2 regions of the Thermoanaerobacter sp. RKWS2 genome follow, and region 1 is predicted to be linked to the other one. Evidence: riboswitches for the same ligand, from Rfam matches in the RefSeq annotation. Region 1 holds a riboswitch; the other holds the start of a gene.
What was found. A riboswitch is a leader RNA that binds a small molecule or an ion and turns the genes downstream of it on or off. The one in region 1 is predicted to bind S-adenosylmethionine.
Positions count from the first base shown of each region.

Region 2: linked by a shared signal. The riboswitch ahead of OEI98_RS11755 (homoserine dehydrogenase) and the one ahead of OEI98_RS08635 (methionine ABC transporter ATP-binding protein) in region 1 are both predicted to bind S-adenosylmethionine.

Region 1 is NZ_CP110888.1:1,618,403-1,626,664, reverse strand. It holds rRNA gene OEI98_RS08660 (23S ribosomal RNA) at 1-163, shown strand, start outside; rRNA gene rrf (5S ribosomal RNA) at 196-304, shown strand; partial or broken gene OEI98_RS08650 (Asp/Glu racemase) at 411-1,060, opposite strand; gene OEI98_RS08645 (MetQ/NlpA family ABC transporter substrate-binding protein) at 1,077-1,901, opposite strand; gene OEI98_RS08640 (methionine ABC transporter permease) at 1,929-2,582, opposite strand; gene OEI98_RS08635 (methionine ABC transporter ATP-binding protein) at 2,575-3,609, opposite strand; SAM riboswitch class I at 3,679-3,801, opposite strand; gene OEI98_RS08630 (GNAT family N-acetyltransferase) at 4,086-4,655, shown strand; gene thpR (RNA 2',3'-cyclic phosphodiesterase) at 4,671-5,219, shown strand; gene OEI98_RS15315 (NFACT RNA binding domain-containing protein) at 5,244-5,582, opposite strand; partial or broken gene OEI98_RS15080 (Rqc2 family fibronectin-binding protein) at 5,613-6,953, opposite strand; partial or broken gene OEI98_RS08610 (IS607 family transposase) at 7,195-7,789, shown strand; gene OEI98_RS08605 (IS200/IS605 family accessory protein TnpB-related protein) at 7,770-8,262, shown strand, end outside.
Region 2 is NZ_CP110888.1:2,231,660-2,239,921, reverse strand. It holds gene rd (rubredoxin) at 1-66, opposite strand, end outside; gene OEI98_RS11770 (ISLre2 family transposase) at 221-1,624, opposite strand; gene thiC (phosphomethylpyrimidine synthase ThiC) at 1,752-3,050, opposite strand; TPP riboswitch at 3,096-3,203, opposite strand; gene OEI98_RS11760 (IS30 family transposase) at 3,495-4,538, opposite strand; SAM riboswitch class I at 4,747-4,857, shown strand; gene OEI98_RS11755 (homoserine dehydrogenase) at 4,925-6,208, shown strand; gene OEI98_RS11750 (homocysteine synthase) at 6,235-7,518, shown strand; gene metX (homoserine O-acetyltransferase MetX) at 7,539-8,262, shown strand, end outside.

The DNA.
Region 1 (8,262 bases):
GCGTAGATGGCTAAAAGAGAGGATAAAGAATAGTCTTTCCACTAGTGAGTAGAGTTGAGTGCCGGGGTAAGACACCTCGAAGACCACGAGGTAGATAGGCCGGGGGTGTAAGAGTGGAAACACTCTTAGCTGACCGGTACTAATCAGTCGAGGACTTGACCGAGAAGGCTTTGTGCAGTTTTGAGGGTCTAGATTTCCGGTGGCGATAGCGGAGGGGAAACACCCGTTCCCATTCCGAACACGGAAGTTAAGCCCTCCAGCGCCGATGGTACTGCTTTCGCGGGAGAGTAGGTCGCTGCCGGTAAAATTTTATACATATTTAAAAAGAGGTAGTCTGTTTTTAAAATGGACTACCTCTTTTCTAGTTTTTGTTTTTTATGTGGTGGAATTAGTAACTGCAATTAGTTTAACTAAAGGAGTTCAAGTAGCATTTCTTCTGCAGGGTCAATAATATGCATATTTAATTTTTCTGCAAGCTTTTCTTTCAAATAAGGTAAGTGGGTGCAACCTAGTACTATACCATCTGCATTAAAATTTTTAGGTACTAAATCAGCGAGACTAAATTTCTCGATGATAACTTCTGGAATTTCAAAATTTTCAATTGCCCTTATTATAGGAAGCATAGTTATTCCGATAATTTGAACTAACGGGTTATTTTCATAAAATATCTTTTCTATGGCCTCTAAGGATTGACTATTAGCAGCCCAAATTACCAGCCGATTGTACTTTGAAGCTACACTATGGTATACTTGAAGAGGTGTTACAATATTAGTATCTGGGTATTTTTGTTTTACGAGTTCAAGGTCTATTGCAGCTGAAAGAGAATTGCAGTAAATCATTATCTTCTTTATGTTTTCTTTTTTAAAATCCCCGATGATAGAGATTACTTTTTGTGTGAGGACATCAGGTTTTAAAAATTGGAGGATGTTTTGTTCATCCGGGGTTGAAGCCGTGGAAATTCCCAATGCTTCAATCCCGTTTTTTTCACAAAATCAACTCCCATTTGAGTATCTACTGGAGTACCAGCGATAACCCCAATAATTTTATGAGATTGTGACAATAAGATCGCCTCCTGTTTAGAAAGCAGGTACTACGGCACCTTTATAATTGTCCTCGATAAATTTTTTAACTTCTGGAGAATTTAAGGCTTCGGCTAACTTCTTAAGTTCAGGCCTTGATTCATCACCTTTGCGAACTACCAGTACATTGACATAAGGGGAATTTGCTGATTCGATAAAGAGAGCATCCTTAGTGGGTACAAGTCCAGCTTCCAACGCATAGTTGGTATTTATTACTGCTGCGTCTACATCTGATAATACTCTTGGCAGAGTAGCTGCTTCCAACTCGGAAATCTTAATTTTTTTAGGATTTTCGACAATGTCATTTACTGTTGCTTTAATACCTGCATCTGGTTTTAATTTTATTATTCCAGCTGATTGCAGCAGTAGCAAAGCTCTTCCGCCATTGGTAGCATCATTTGGTATGGCAATAGTAGCACCTTCTTTTAATTCACTGAGATTTTTAATTTTTTGTGAGTATATTCCCATAGGTTCGATATGAACTTTAGCAATGTATGTTAAATTGAGATTATGTTCCTTTGAAAAGTCTTCAAGATAAGGAATATGCTGAAAGTAATTAGCATCTAATTCTTTTTCAGCAAGTTTTAGATTAGGTTGCACATAATCTGTAAACTCTACAATTTCTAAATTAATTCCCTCTTTCGCAAGTATAGGTTTTACGACGTTTAAAATTTGGGCGTGGGGCACTGGAGTAGCTCCTACTTTGATGGTTATCTTTGATGTGTCCTGTGTTTGGGATTGGGATGTTTGTTTTGCTCCACATCCTGAGATAAAAAGTGTTATAAGACTAAATAGTAAAACTACGGTTAAAATTTTTTTCACTTTAATTTCCTCCTTTTTAAATATAATTTACCGGTTCCTTGACAGATGTTTTACTAATATATCTCCTAGAAATTGAATTAGTTGTACCATAGCTACCAAAATTGCTACGGTATAAAGCATAATGTCGAGCATAAATCGCTGATATCCATATCTTACTGCTAAATCTCCTAGCCCACCACCTCCTATAACACCTGCCATTGCAGAATATCCTACTAAATTTATAGTAGTTATAGTAACCCCTGCTGCTATGGAAGGTAGAGCCTCAGGGATTAACACCTTAGTTATAATTTGAAAAGGCGAAGCTCCCATAGACTGGGCTGCTTCAATGACACCGCGGTCTACCTCTCTCAATGCTGTTTCGGTAAGCCTTCCCATAAAAGGGATAGCTGCTACAGAAAGTGGAACAATAGCAGCAGTGGTTCCTATAGCTTTTCCTACAAGCAACCGGGTGAAAGGTATAAGTACAATTAAAAGTATTACAAAGGGTACAGAACGGAAAATATTTACAATAGTACCTAGTATTTTGTTTAAAGGTTCGTTATGCAGTATCTGATCTTTGTCAGTTACCATTAACAGCACACCAAGTGGTACACCAAAAATTGTTGCTATGAGCGTTGATACCACTACCATGTATATAGTTTGCCACGTTCCGACCAGCAATAAGTTTATAGTTTCAGACATTTTCAATCACCTCCACGTCGAGTCCCAAATCTTTTAGATATTTTAAAGCAGCGTCTGTTTCACCGTTTTTGCCTCTTAGCTCAACTATAAGAGTACCGTAGGGCATACCCTGGATGTGGTCAATGTTTCCATAGAGAATATTGGTGTCAACATCAAATTTTCTTATAATGCTTGATATGACAGGTTCTGTTGTAATTTCGCCGAAAAAGGCAATTTTAATAATTTTGCCTTCCAAGTGTTCGTGGGACAAGTTTTCAATCCTATCTTTTAATTCCTTAGGTATTTCTGATAAAGTTACAGATTTTAAAAAATTTCGTGCGGTTTCTGTTTGAGGTTTTTTAAATACTTCAATAAGAGGTCCCTGTTCTACCACACGACTTTTTTCAATAACTGCTACTTTATTGCAAATTTGTTTAATGACATTCATTTCATGAGTTATGAGAACTATGGTGATTCCCAGCTCCCTATTTATATCTTTTAAAAGATTTAAAATAGAAAGAGTTGTTTCTGGATCCAGCGCTGAAGTAGGTTCGTCACAAAGAAGAACTTTCGGATCATTAGCCAGGGCTCGTGCTATGCCTACCCGCTGTTTTTGACCGCCTGAAAGCTGAGAAGGATAGTTGTCGGCCTTGTCGGAAAGCCCCACGAGCTCTAAAAGATTTTCTACTTTTTTATCGATTGTCCTTTTGTCCAGCCCGGCAATCTCCAAAGGAAAAGCCACATTGCCTCTGACAGTTCTGGATGATAACAGATTAAAATGCTGGAATATCATGCCTATTTTTTTTCGCATTTCTTTTAATTCAGAGGGAGAAAGCCGAGTCATTTCAACACCATCTATCTCAATTGAACCGGAAGTTGGCTTTTCGAGCATATTTATGCAGCGCAGGAGAGTACTCTTTCCAGCACCGCTCAGACCTATAATTCCAAAAATATCGCCTTTTTCTATGTTGAGGTTGACGTCTTCCAAAGCCCTAACATTTCCTGAAGCTGAATGATAAACTTTTGTAAGATTTCTAATATAGATCAAAGAAAAGCCTCCTTTCCCAAAATAAAAATAAAAAATCCTCTTCTGACAGTACGAAGAGGTTTTTAAATCCTCTTATCTGCCAGAACTCAACGTTCTGCAGGAATTAGCACCGTGCAGCCGCATGTTTAAAACTTTCGGCCACCGGTTGCCGGGTTTCATCGGGCCAGTCCCTCCACCTGCTCTCGATAAGAGTTTTTATTTTATTATTCACTTCAGCAATTTAATTAGATAATAACATCAACATAAACTTTTGTCAATAGGCTAAAAAGCAATTTGTCAATAGCCAGCGAAAATGTCATTGTTATCGCAATAATTAATCCAAAAGTGTCTACAATAATATACTAACACCAGTTATGCAAGCCTATGAAATGTTAAATAAACTTAGTGAAAAGCACACTGAACTTTTTAAAAAGGATCACTTTTCTTCTGATTTTTGTGCTATAATAAATTAAAAATTTCTTTGGAGGGTTTTGGTCATGTTAAAAAGTAATAGAATTGAACTTGTTCCATTTGAGAGCAAATATTTTGAAAAATTTGTAGAGTTTCGGAATAGTGATGATAGTAGAAATTTAACGATGCCGGGTATACCATATCCTGTTACAGTAGAAACTGTTGCAGAAAGGTGGAAAACAAAAAAAGATCCAAAAGAAAATGGAGAATTCGCTATAATACTTAGGAGCACAGGTGAATATATAGGAAATGTTTCATATAATAATGTCGACTGGAAAAATAGAAACTGTGAGATTGCAATAATGATTGGGGAAGAAAAACACAGAAATAAAGGCTATGGTACGGAAGCTTTAAATTTACTACTGGATTTTATTTTTAATGAATTAAATTTACATCGAGTAGAGTTAAGGGTTTATGATTTTAATGAAAGGGCAATAAAGAGTTATGAAAAATGTGGTTTTAAAAAAGAAGGGCTATTGAGAGAAGTAGTATATAAGCACGGTAAGTACATAAATGAATATGTAATGGGAATTTTAAAAGAGGAGTTTATTAATAGAAACAATTATTACCAGGAAAATAATAACAATAATAAGTGAACAAGGAGGATAATTATGAGAGCTTTTATTGGAATTGATATAGGCGAAAAAGCTATAGAGCAGATAGTGAGATTTCAGGAAACATTGAAAAATTATACTGTAAAAGGGAGATGGACTTATAAAGATAATTTCCACATCACATTAAAATTCTTAGGAGAAATAGAAGTAGAGGCTATTTCTAAAATAGAAGAAGCGGCAAAAGTTGCAGTAAAAGGCATCAGCCCTTTTTACATACGACTTTCAGAAGTAGGATTTTTTAAAGGTGATAAGGAGATGAGAGTTTTGTGGATAGGAACAGAAGAAAGTGAATTTCTAAATAAATTGCATCACAATATAGATAAAGAATTATATAAAATAGGATTTGCAAAAGATGAAAGAAAATTTACTTCCCACATTACTATTGCCAGAGACATACGTTTAAGCATTGACATAGAAGAAGTAAATAATCTTTTTGAAAAACAAGAGAAAGAGGCTATTTTAGTAGATACAATTTTTTTGTATGAGAGCGTTATACAAGAAAATAGAAGAAAATATATTCCTATATTTAGTGTGCCTTTAAAATAAGAAGTAAGATGCCTAAAAAGCATCTTACTCTGGATTTACATAAAGGGTCTTTTGGTTTGTATATATTACAAAACCTGGTTTTGCGCCAGAAGGTTTTTTTACGTATTTTTTTAAGGTATAATCAACAGGTACATTTGAAGAATTTTTCGCTTTGCTATATTTGGCGGCTAATTTTGCAGCTTCAATAAGAGTTGTTTCAGGCACAGATTTGTTATTTGTCTTTATTATGACGTGGGACCCTGGTATGTCTTTTGTGTGAAGCCATATATCGTTAGGATTTGCGAATTTTAACGTTAGATAATCGTTTTGAGTGTTGTTTTTCCCTATATATATGTCGAAACCGTCTGAAGATACTACATGCAATGGTTGAGAAAGAGTTTGCCGTGATATTTTTTTCTTTTGCTGCTTATGTATATACCCTTGTTCAGACAGTTCATTTTTTATTTCCTCTATTTCTGATGGTAATGTACAATTTTCCAAGTTCACTAGTTGACCTTCTAAATAAGTTATTTCCTCAAGAGTATCGGATATTTGTTTTTCTATTATTTTATTGGCATTTTTTAACTTGCTGTATTTTTTAAAGTATCTTTGGGCATTTTCTGAAGGGGAATATTTTTTGTCAATGGGTATTTCAATTTCTTCGCCAGTGTAATAGTTCATGGTTTTGAAGCTTTCCATTCCTTTTTTTAGAAGGTGCATATTTGCTGTTATAAGTTCGCCGTAAAGTCTAAAAGTGTCAGCATTTTTTGCTTCGTTTAATTCTTGTTGAAGTTTATCTAATTTGTTATAAAGTTTTTCTAAATTGTTGTTGATGATTTTTCTTAAATCCGAGGACCTTGCTTGCAAATTTACTATATTTGCTTTTTCACTGAAAAATTTACAAGCAGCTTGGTTCACTGTAGGGAAAAAAGTTTTTGTAATATATTGAGATAAATCAATACAAGAAAAGTCAATTACTTCATTTTCCTGAAAAGCAATGCAAGGTTTTAAATTTAAGCTTAAAACATCTTCATATATTTTTTATGTTTTGATATAGATTTTCAATTTGCTCATCTTCTATTGATTCTACAAATCTGTCAGATACATTACATCTAAAAGCAACTTCTCTTGCTAAAGTGGGGCTAAATCCTTGTAGAATATCTATTAAGGCTTTTTCAATTTTTTTGATTTGTAGTTGTTAACAGCTTCTTTAAAAGAAGGTAACGAAAGATTATTTATATTTAACTTTTCTTGCAGTGGTGGGCAGACATATTGCCTCCCAGGTAGTACTTCTCTTACTTTACTCATATCGGAATATACTCTTTTTATGCTATCTATTATCGTTTGAGTAGCTTTGTCAATTAATATGATATTGCTGTGTTTTCCCATTATTTCAATAATTAGAGTTTTAATTGTTTGATTTTCTAATTCATCTTTTGTTTCTATATCGATTTTTACTATTCTGTCAAATTCTACTTGTTTTATATCTATTATCCTGCCGCTTTGAAGAAATTTTCTCAAAAGCATGCAAAACATTGGAGGCTCAGCAGGATTTTCTTTATTTTCTTCTGTAAGATATATTCTTGGATAATTTGCATTAGCAGACAATAGCAGTTTATAGTTTTTACCTTTATTTCGTATTATAAAGATTAATTCTTCTTTTACAGGTTGATATATTTTATCAATTCTTCCACCAATAATTTCTTCTTTTAATTCTTTTGTTATTGCATGTAAAGTTATACCGTCCAAAGCCATAGTTATAACCTCCAGATTTTATTGTATATAAAAAGTATACCATGAAATCGAAGGGTTTAATAGTGAAAAATTGATTGTGTTGATTTTAGTTGTAACATTTGTTACAATAAAACAAGATGTAAAAATAGGAATTAAAGTTTAATTGCCATAAGTAGAAAATTGAAAAGCAAGAGAAAGAAAGATAGAGGAGGTCAAAACAGTTGAAATTAATAGTAAAAAATGATGTAATTTCAATTAGGTGATGACAAATGTTATTAACTATAAAAAAGTTAAAGAGCTATATGATATAAGCAGAATTACATTAATAAACTGGGAAAAAGAAGGATTAATAACCCCAGTTAGAACACCAAAAGGAAGAAGAAGGTACAAAAAAGAAGATATAGAGAAGTTATTAGGCATGCTGGAAGAAAAACCAAAACCCAAAGTAGTTTTGTATGCAAGAGTGTCCACAAAGAAACAAGAAGAATATCTTAAGAATCAAATTAGAAGGCTTGAAGAGTATGCTAATTCTCAAGGATGGCAGTATGAAGTTATATCCGAAATAGCAAGTGGAGTAAATGAAAACAGGAGAGGATTGTTAAAGCTTTTGAACAAGATAAAAAGAGGAGAGGTTGAAAAAGTTGTAATAGAATATCCTGATAGACTTGCAAGATTTGGCTTTGAATATCTCAAATTTTTCATGGAAAGCTTTGGGGTAGAACTAACAATTTTAAATGATAAAGAAAATGAAGAATACGCAAATAAAGAGTTGGCAGAAGACTTAATAGCAATAGTCCTCATTTGCAGCAAGAATTTATGGACAAAGGAGCAAAGAGCATGATAGTAATACAGGCTAAACTCATTTTTTTAAATCAACAAGACAAACAAATAGTATTAGACTTAATGAGAAGATGGTCGTCCTGCATGAGATTTGCATATAAAAGGCTTCTAGAAGGTTATGATAGAAAAACATTAAAAAGGGACCTTCCGAAAACTTTCAATTTAAACTCAAGGTATGTAGATGATGCAATAATGAAAGCAAGAAGCACATTAGAATCTGCTAGAGAATTAGGCGAAAATCCAAAGAAAGTCATTTTTGGAGGAAGAGACTTGTTTGGAAAACTTCAAAAGCGCCATATAAATGGGAAAGAATATCAAAAGCTAAAAACAAAGTGGCAAGAAAGAAGAAAAGGGAATCTCTATTCAAGAGGAGATAAAAGCAAAAAAGGAAATCTCAACACAAGAATAGAAATAAAAGAAAATGGCACTTTCTTAAGGATAAATGTAGGGGAAAGAAAATACTTATACGCCAGAATAGAAGCAGGCTACA
Region 2 (8,262 bases), 610 kb from region 1:
TTGTGATGGGTCTCCTTCTTCTGGATCATAGATGTACCCGCATACTGTGCACTGCCACTTTTCCATAAAAAATACCCCCTTGATGTTTTCCTCTATTATAGCAGAAATTAGCAAAGAAAATCAAGGGGGAATGTAAATAGATAGTGTCAAGATACTGTAGGATTTTTTTAAGACAACCCCTGAAACTTAGTTAATTTCAGCCTCCAACTTATCATGCTTTTTATATAACTTGTGCATATTTTAATGCTCTTAAAACCCTATATATTGGCGTTACTTTCCCTATATTCAAAACCGTAATATTGTTTATTTTTTCATTTGTAGACGTTTTAACTCTCCTTACTGCCTCTTTTATTTGCTTCTTCGTTAATTTGTAGCTCCCTTCATTTATATTCTTTCTCTTACCCCATTCTATTTCTCTCAAATCTCCTCCATTCTTGCTGAATACTCTTAATTTCGCCATTAACTTTAATCCTTCTCTACTCCATCCTAATGGATTCCTACTTAATCTAGAAGAAAATACATGACTTATATGCCCTTCTGCACTGCATCCTATTACATCTTTGTCTTTACTGTATATCTCTACTCCTTCCCAATTATTTAGTATGTACCTCTTGGCCTCTTTTACCTTCTCTTTTTCTCTCTCTTCCTTTGTTACCTTTATTAGTTCATTAAATACCTTCTTTAGTTCTTCTTTATCTCCTTCATTTATTGCTCTCCATATCTTATCCCTATACTTTGGCTCTTTTGATGTCGCTTTCAATACGTATTTGTTTAAATGATATCTGTCTAACACAAACCTTGATTTTACTATCCATTTTAATCCCTCTTTTATCCACGGTGCTCCATCTCCTGCTATGTATATCTTCTCTATCTTCTCTTCCTTGTAATTTTCTTCTATGTAATTTGCTACATCTATCCATATGTCTTCAGCTTTCTCTCCTACGTATGCCTTGTAATGCACATTTCTCAGTACATTTCTACCATTTTTCTCTTCTTTACCTTCATGTATGTATATCAATCGCGGTGTTTCATTGCTGCCATCTTGCAAAGGCACATGGTCTTCATCTGCTTCTATGTATAATACCCTTACTTCTTTCTTCTCTTTTATTTCTCTCTTTACCTCTACTTCTCCTATTTCCCTTATTGCGTTTAATACCGTCTGTTTACTTAACTCCTCTGGACATGCTTTTTTACTGCTTCTTTCATATGATTCTTCTATTGCGTTCTCTACTAACTTTATTTTTACACCTTTTTCTATCCTATCGTGCCGTCCTATCTCTAATGCATCATCCACCAAATATGTATATCTTCCATCCTCTCTGGATTTGTAATATGTCCTCTCATATTCTATATCCCCAAGGATTGTGGTTAATCTCTTTTTATCTTTCCTCTCTACTACCCATTTTTCTTTCCTTCTCTTATCTTCTTTTATTATCCTATCTAACTCTTCAATAATTGCTTCTATTGCCTCTCTACCTAGTTTGTCCGTGAGTTCTTTTATCCTTGCTGCAAGCTCTGTAATATTCATTCCTTTGTTTAATAAATCACTAAAAATTTCTATCACTTCTCTAGTGAAATTTAGAGCATTTTGTAGTATAATATCTTCAAAGATATGTTTGTTCACAAGAGACACCCCTTTCTGTGTTGTTTTGTTTTCCATAATCTATTTTATCACAGGGGTTGTCTCTTGTTTTTTTTACTCAAAAAATCCTACGATAATTTTACACTATGATGTAAATAAGGCAAAGGTATTAGCAAGTCATAGTTGAAGTTCCAAGGTACTCACTGACAATTTTCATAGCGCAGAATTTTCCGCACATACTGCAAGTTTTGGCTGTAGATATGTTTTTATTGACGCGATATTTAAAAGCTTTATCAGGGTCTATAGAAAGCTTTATTTGCTCATCCCAGTTTAAGGCTTTTCTAGCTCTAGCCATAGTTAAATCTTTTTCTTTAGCACCTTTTACGCCTTTTGCGATATCTGCAGCATGGGCAGCTATTTTTGCTGCAATAACGCCTTCTTTGACATCTTCTTTGTCTGGAAGTCCGAGATGTTCAGCGGGTGTAACATAGCAAAGGAAATCAGCACCAGAAGCTGCTGCAATTGCTCCTCCGATTGCTGAAGTTATGTGGTCATAACCAGGAGCTATATCAGTCACAATAGGGCCAAGCACATAAAAAGGAGCGTTGTGACAAAGTTGTTTTTGAAGTTTTACATTTGCTTCAATTTGGTCAATTGGCACATGCCCGGGTCCTTCTACCATAACTTGAACTCCTGCCTCTCGAGATTTCTTTACCAATTCGCCAAGGATTATAAGTTCTTGAATTTGTGCTGCGTCTGTAGCATCTTCAAGACAACCTGGACGCAGTCCATCTCCTAAGCTTAGAGTTATGTCATATTTTTTAGCAATATCAAGGAGTCTATCAAAATGTTTATACAAAGGATTTTCTTTGTTGTTATGGAGCATCCAAGCAATTGTAAAGGAGCCACCGCGGCTTACTATATCCATCACTCGGCCGTTGTCTTTAAGCTTTTTCAATGATTCAAATGTTAGACCACAGTGGACTGTAATAAAATCAACCCCGTCTTTTGCTTGTTCTTCTATAACTTCAAAAATAAATTCTTCAGGCATAGCTACAATGCTACCGTATTTGGATATAGATTCTACAGCTGCTTGATACATAGGGACAGTTCCTACAGGGACAGGGGAATTTTCAAGTATTTTTCTACGAGATTGGTTAATGTCGCCCCCTGTGCTTAAATCCATTACCGCATCTGCTCCAGCTTTTACAGCAACATTTAATTTTTCAATTTCTTTTTCAATTTCAGGGTATGCATCAGAGGTTCCTATATTGGCATTTACTTTTGTCGATAAACCCCTTCCTATGCCTTTGGGAATGAGGTTTTTGTGGTTGATGTTTGATGGTATTACTATTTCTCCTTTTTTAACTCCTTCTAAAATAAATTCTTCGTCTACTCCTTCATACTCTGCGACTATTTTCATCTCTTTTGTGACAATGCCTGAAAGGGCGTATTCCAATTGTGTCATAATAAAAACCTCCTTAAAAAATAAATAAACCATGGGGATTATAGCCATGGCAGATGACCACATCCCTACGCAGGTACTAACCTAACAGGTTCGATGGGTTAAAAGGCAACACCTTTTTCTCAGCCGGTTACGCCGGCACCCCATGTGGCAAATATTAAATTTTTATAATCGATAGGGTATAAATATTATACAATATTATTATACCACTAAAAAAAATCGGCGTATATTATAATTTAGAAAAAATTTAAGATATAAATTGCAATATTAAATGCAACACCTAATGAAAATCATGTAGATATAGGATTTGGAACAAATCATATATAACCTTAAGCCCATCTTAGTTAACAAATTGAGCGGAGGTCGTGATTTGTCAAGGGTTTAAGTCAGGCGAAGCCTGCCCCTTGACAAATCACGAGCGAGCTCTATACTTTATAAGGGATGGGCTTAACAGATTTTTGCCAGCTCTTCATAAAAGCATTCTTTAGGTGTTTTATAATTTAACAATTTTCGAGGAAGGTTATTAAGCCAGTTTTCTACTCTCTTTATCGTATCTATAGATAAATGTTTAATACTTTTACCTTTAGGGATGAAACGTCGTATAAGACCGTTATGTCGTTCATTTGTACCTCTTTCCCAAGATGAATATGGATGTGTATAATATACTTCTACGCCATATTCTAAAAGAGCACTTTCTAAATCACTAAACTCTGTACCATTATCAGATGTTATTGTTTTAAAGACCTTGCTTAAATTGTCACCAAACATATCTTTTAATTTTGATAGTGCATCTTTAACAGATTTACTGTCTTTTGTATCCAATAGTAATATTATTTCATGGCGAGTCTTACGCTCTATTAATGTTAAAAGCACCTTGTCATTAGACTTCTTGCCAATTAACGTATCTATTTCCCAATGCCCAAAAACTTCACGGCTTTCAACTTCTTTAGGCCTAAAATCAATACTTTTACCCATAATACGTTTATTTTTACGGTTTTGTTTCTTCCTTGGTTTTAAACGTAGTTTTAAAGGTAAATCAATGTTTTTAACTTTTAATAATCCTCTATCTATATAGTTGTACAGTGTTTTAGTACAAACAATGGTTTTATTATTCCAGCTTGGGTCTTTTTTACAATAGCCTACAACTGCATCTGGTGACCATTTTTCATTTAATATTTTATTTTCAGCATATTTCAAGAAATCTTCTGCTTTAGCTACTTTAAATTTAGCTCCGCAATTTGAACGATTTTTTTCGTAGATAGCTTGACCGGTTTCAGGAAAATAGCTTGTATAAGAAGATAAATCACTTCTAAGTTGTGTAGTAGTTCCACGTTTAATTTCACGGCTTATAGTGCTTGGAGATCGATTAAGTTTTTTAGCAATATACCGAATACTTCTTCCTTCTTTGAGTAATGCATAGATCTCTCCTCGTTCATAGCTACTTAAGTGTTTAAAAGAACGATTTTTTGTGGTATCATTATTATGAACCATAGTGAAAATCCTCCTTGTATGATGTTGAGTTGACACCTATATCATACACGATTTTCACTATGGTTTCTATTTTTTTATCTGTTGCATTTAATTATACAACTAACCAAAAAATTTAAGAAAGAGTACAAAAAAAGTTCTTGACTTTACAGTTTCAAAGTGATAACATAGATTACAACATGCAAAATTGAATATAATATTACACACAAACCTCTTATCAAGAGTGGTGGAGGGACTGGCCCGATGAAACCCGGCAACCGGCATTTATATGCGTCTGGTGCCAAATCCTGCAGGTTAGGGTGTCTAACCTGAGAGATGAGAGGAGTGGCGGATTATTAGGCCCTCTTCTCATTGAGAAGAGGGCCTAAAAATTTATTTGGAGGTGTGACATGAAAATAAAAATCGGATTATTAGGACTTGGAACAGTAGGAACAGGAGTATATAAATTGATAACTTCAAGAGGAGGTCATATAAGGGAGAGTACAGGGGTTTATCCTGAGATAAAGAAGATACTCGTGAAAAATCTCAATAAGCCAAGGAAAGTGAAGGTAGAAGGACTACTTACCCAAAATGCTGAAGAAATTTTGAAAGATAAAGAGATAAAAATAGTTATTGAAGCAATAGGAGGTATTTCTCCAGCTTACGAATATGTGAAGGAGGCTTTGGCTTCAGGGAAGCATGTAATCACTGCAAATAAAGAATTGATAGCTAAGCATGGAGAAGAATTAAATGAAATAGCAGAAAAGAATAGAGTATTTCTAAAATGTGAGGCAAGTGTAGGTGGGGCTATACCTATACTGCATCAAATTGATAGATTAAAAATTACAGATGAAATAGATTTTGTAGGCGGTATAATAAATGGCACTACTAATTATATTCTCACCAAAATGACTACTGAAGGTAGAAGTTATAAAGAAGCACTTAAAGAAGCCCAGCAATTAGGATATGCAGAAGCAAATCCCGATTATGACGTAAAAGGCTTTGATGCCCTTTATAAGCTTGCTATATTAATGAGGAAAGTGTTCAATATAAACGTGCCAGTAAATTCTATAACCAGAAAAGGAATAGACGAAATCACGACTCAAGATTTAAATTACATCAATAAGTGGGGATATAAAATAAAATTATTTGCCTGGGGCAAAAAAGTCAAAGATGGCATCTTTGCAGGAGTGGAACCAGTTTTAGTCGAAGAAAATAATATTTTGTCAAGGATAAACGACGTAAATAATGCTATCATACTTAGAGGGGATAGTTTTGGTGAATATGTTTTTGTAGGAAAAGGTGCTGGAGAACTTCCTACAGGGGATGCTGTAGTGGCAGATTTAATTGATATATTGTTAAACTATGATATCAAAGATAATAAGAGGATAAACTTTCTTCCAATTCGTCAGGGAAGTTTTACAGATACTTTTTATATAAGGCTTGAAACTCATAAAGAAAATATTTTAGGTTTGAAAAAAGTTTTAAAGTTTTTAAAAGAACAAAAAGTATCAATTGTGGAATCTTCCTATGAAAACGGCACATTTACAGCTATTGTTAAAATGAAGAAAAGTGTTGAGACATTTACAGAAAAATTAGAAAAAATAACCGAGATAAAAACTATTTTTAAAGTTTTGCAAGAGGATATAACAGAAGAAGTAAGTAAATTTGAGGATTTTGTAGAAGTGATTTAAAAAATTTTGTGAAAGGAGTTAAAAGTATGTCTAAAAAATATGGTTTTTCAACTTTGGCAATTCATGAAGGGTGGGAGCCTGACCCAACTACGGGAGCTGTAGCCCTTCCTATATATCAAACTTCTTCCTTTGCTTTTAAAAGTACACAACATGCTGCAGACCTCTTTGCCTTAAAAGAAGAAGGGTATATATATACTCGAATGATGAACCCCACAGTTGACGTTTTTGAAAAGAGAATAGCTGCATTAGAAGGTGGGGTAGGTGCCCTTGCTGTATCTTCAGGTCAAGCAGCTATAACGCTGGCAGTTACTAATATCGCAGGAGTAGGAGACGAGATTGTATCTTCTACCAATCTTTATGGAGGGACTTATAATCTTTTTGCGACTACTTTGAAAAAGTTTGGTATAAATTTTAAGTTTGTGGACCCCAGCAATCCTGAAAACTTTAAAAGTCAAATAACAGATAACACAAAAGCTTTGTACGTTGAGACTATTGGCAATCCAAAGATTGACGTGGCTGACATTGAAAAAATAGCAGAAATTGCCCACACTGCAGGAATTCCTCTCATTGTAGATAATACTTTTGCAACTCCTTACCTTGCACGGCCTATCGAGTTTGGGGCTGATATAGTGGTACATTCGGCGACTAAATTTATAGGTGGACATGGGACTTCTATAGGTGGAGTTATAGTAGATTCTGGAAAATTTAATTGGGACAATGGAAAGTTTCCAGAACTTACAGAACCAGATCCAAGTTATCATGGTATAAGGTATGTAAAAGATGTAGGCGAAGCAGCTTATATTGTAAAAGCGAGGGTGCAGCTTTTAAGGGATTTGGGTACTGCTTTGAGTCCATTTAATGCATTTTTATTCGCACAAGGATTAGAGACTCTATCTCTTAGGATGGAAAGGCACAGTCAAAATGCTTTAAAAGTTGCAGAGTTTTTAGCTTCTCATCCCTACGTTTCGTGGGTGAATTATCCAGGACTTAAATCAAGTCCCTATTATGCTTTGGCACAAAAGTATTTGCCAAGAGGGCAAGGAGGAGTTTTGACTTTTGGCATAAAAGGCGGATTAAAAGCAGGCATTAAGTTTATAGAGAGTTTAAAATTATTTACTCATCTTGCTAATATAGGGGATGCAAAGTCTTTGGTTATACATCCAGCCAGCACGACCCATCAGCAGTTATCAAAAGAAGAACAGTTAGCTTCTGGTGTTACGGAGGATATGATAAGACTTTCTGTAGGGCTGGAAGACATAGAAGATATATTAGAAGACCTTGATAATGCCCTTTATGCATCGCAAGAATAGATAAGGAAAGGTTGATGTAAATGATAGTTGAGGAAAAAAAGGTTACACTAAAAGGGAAAAATATATTCACTACAGAAAGTGGATATAGCTTTGATGAACTTACTATTGTTTATGAAACTTATGGAAAATTAAATAAAGAAAAAAATAACGTGATACTTGTGGAACACGCTTTAAGTGGCAGTGCCCATGCAGCAGGTATGCATCCTGGGAAAAATAACGTGGGCTGGTGGGACCCTTTAATTGGTCCGGGCAAGTATATTGATACAGATAAGTATTTTGTCATATGCTCTAACTTTCTTGGCAGTTGTTATGGAACGACAGGCCCTTCTTCTATAGACCCTAAAACAGGAAAACCTTACGGTTTAAGGTTTCCAAAAATTAATATAAGAGACATGGTGAGAGTGCAGAAACTTCTTCTAGATTATCTTGGCATAGACCGGATAAAAGTCGCTATTGGAGGGTCTATGGGAGGAATGCAGGCTTTAGAGTTGGCAGTGACATACCCGGATTTAGTGGATAAATCTATTGTCATAGCTGCTGATTATAAGCTTACTCCTCTTAATATTGCGTATAATCATGTAGGAATACAATGCATACTAAATGACCCACATTTTTACGGCGGTGATTACTATGATAAGCCCCATAAACCTGATAAAGGATTGAGCACTGCCAGAATGCTGGGAATGATAACCTACAAAAGTGGTGATTTATTTGACTATAGATTTGATAGGTTAAGAGATGAAA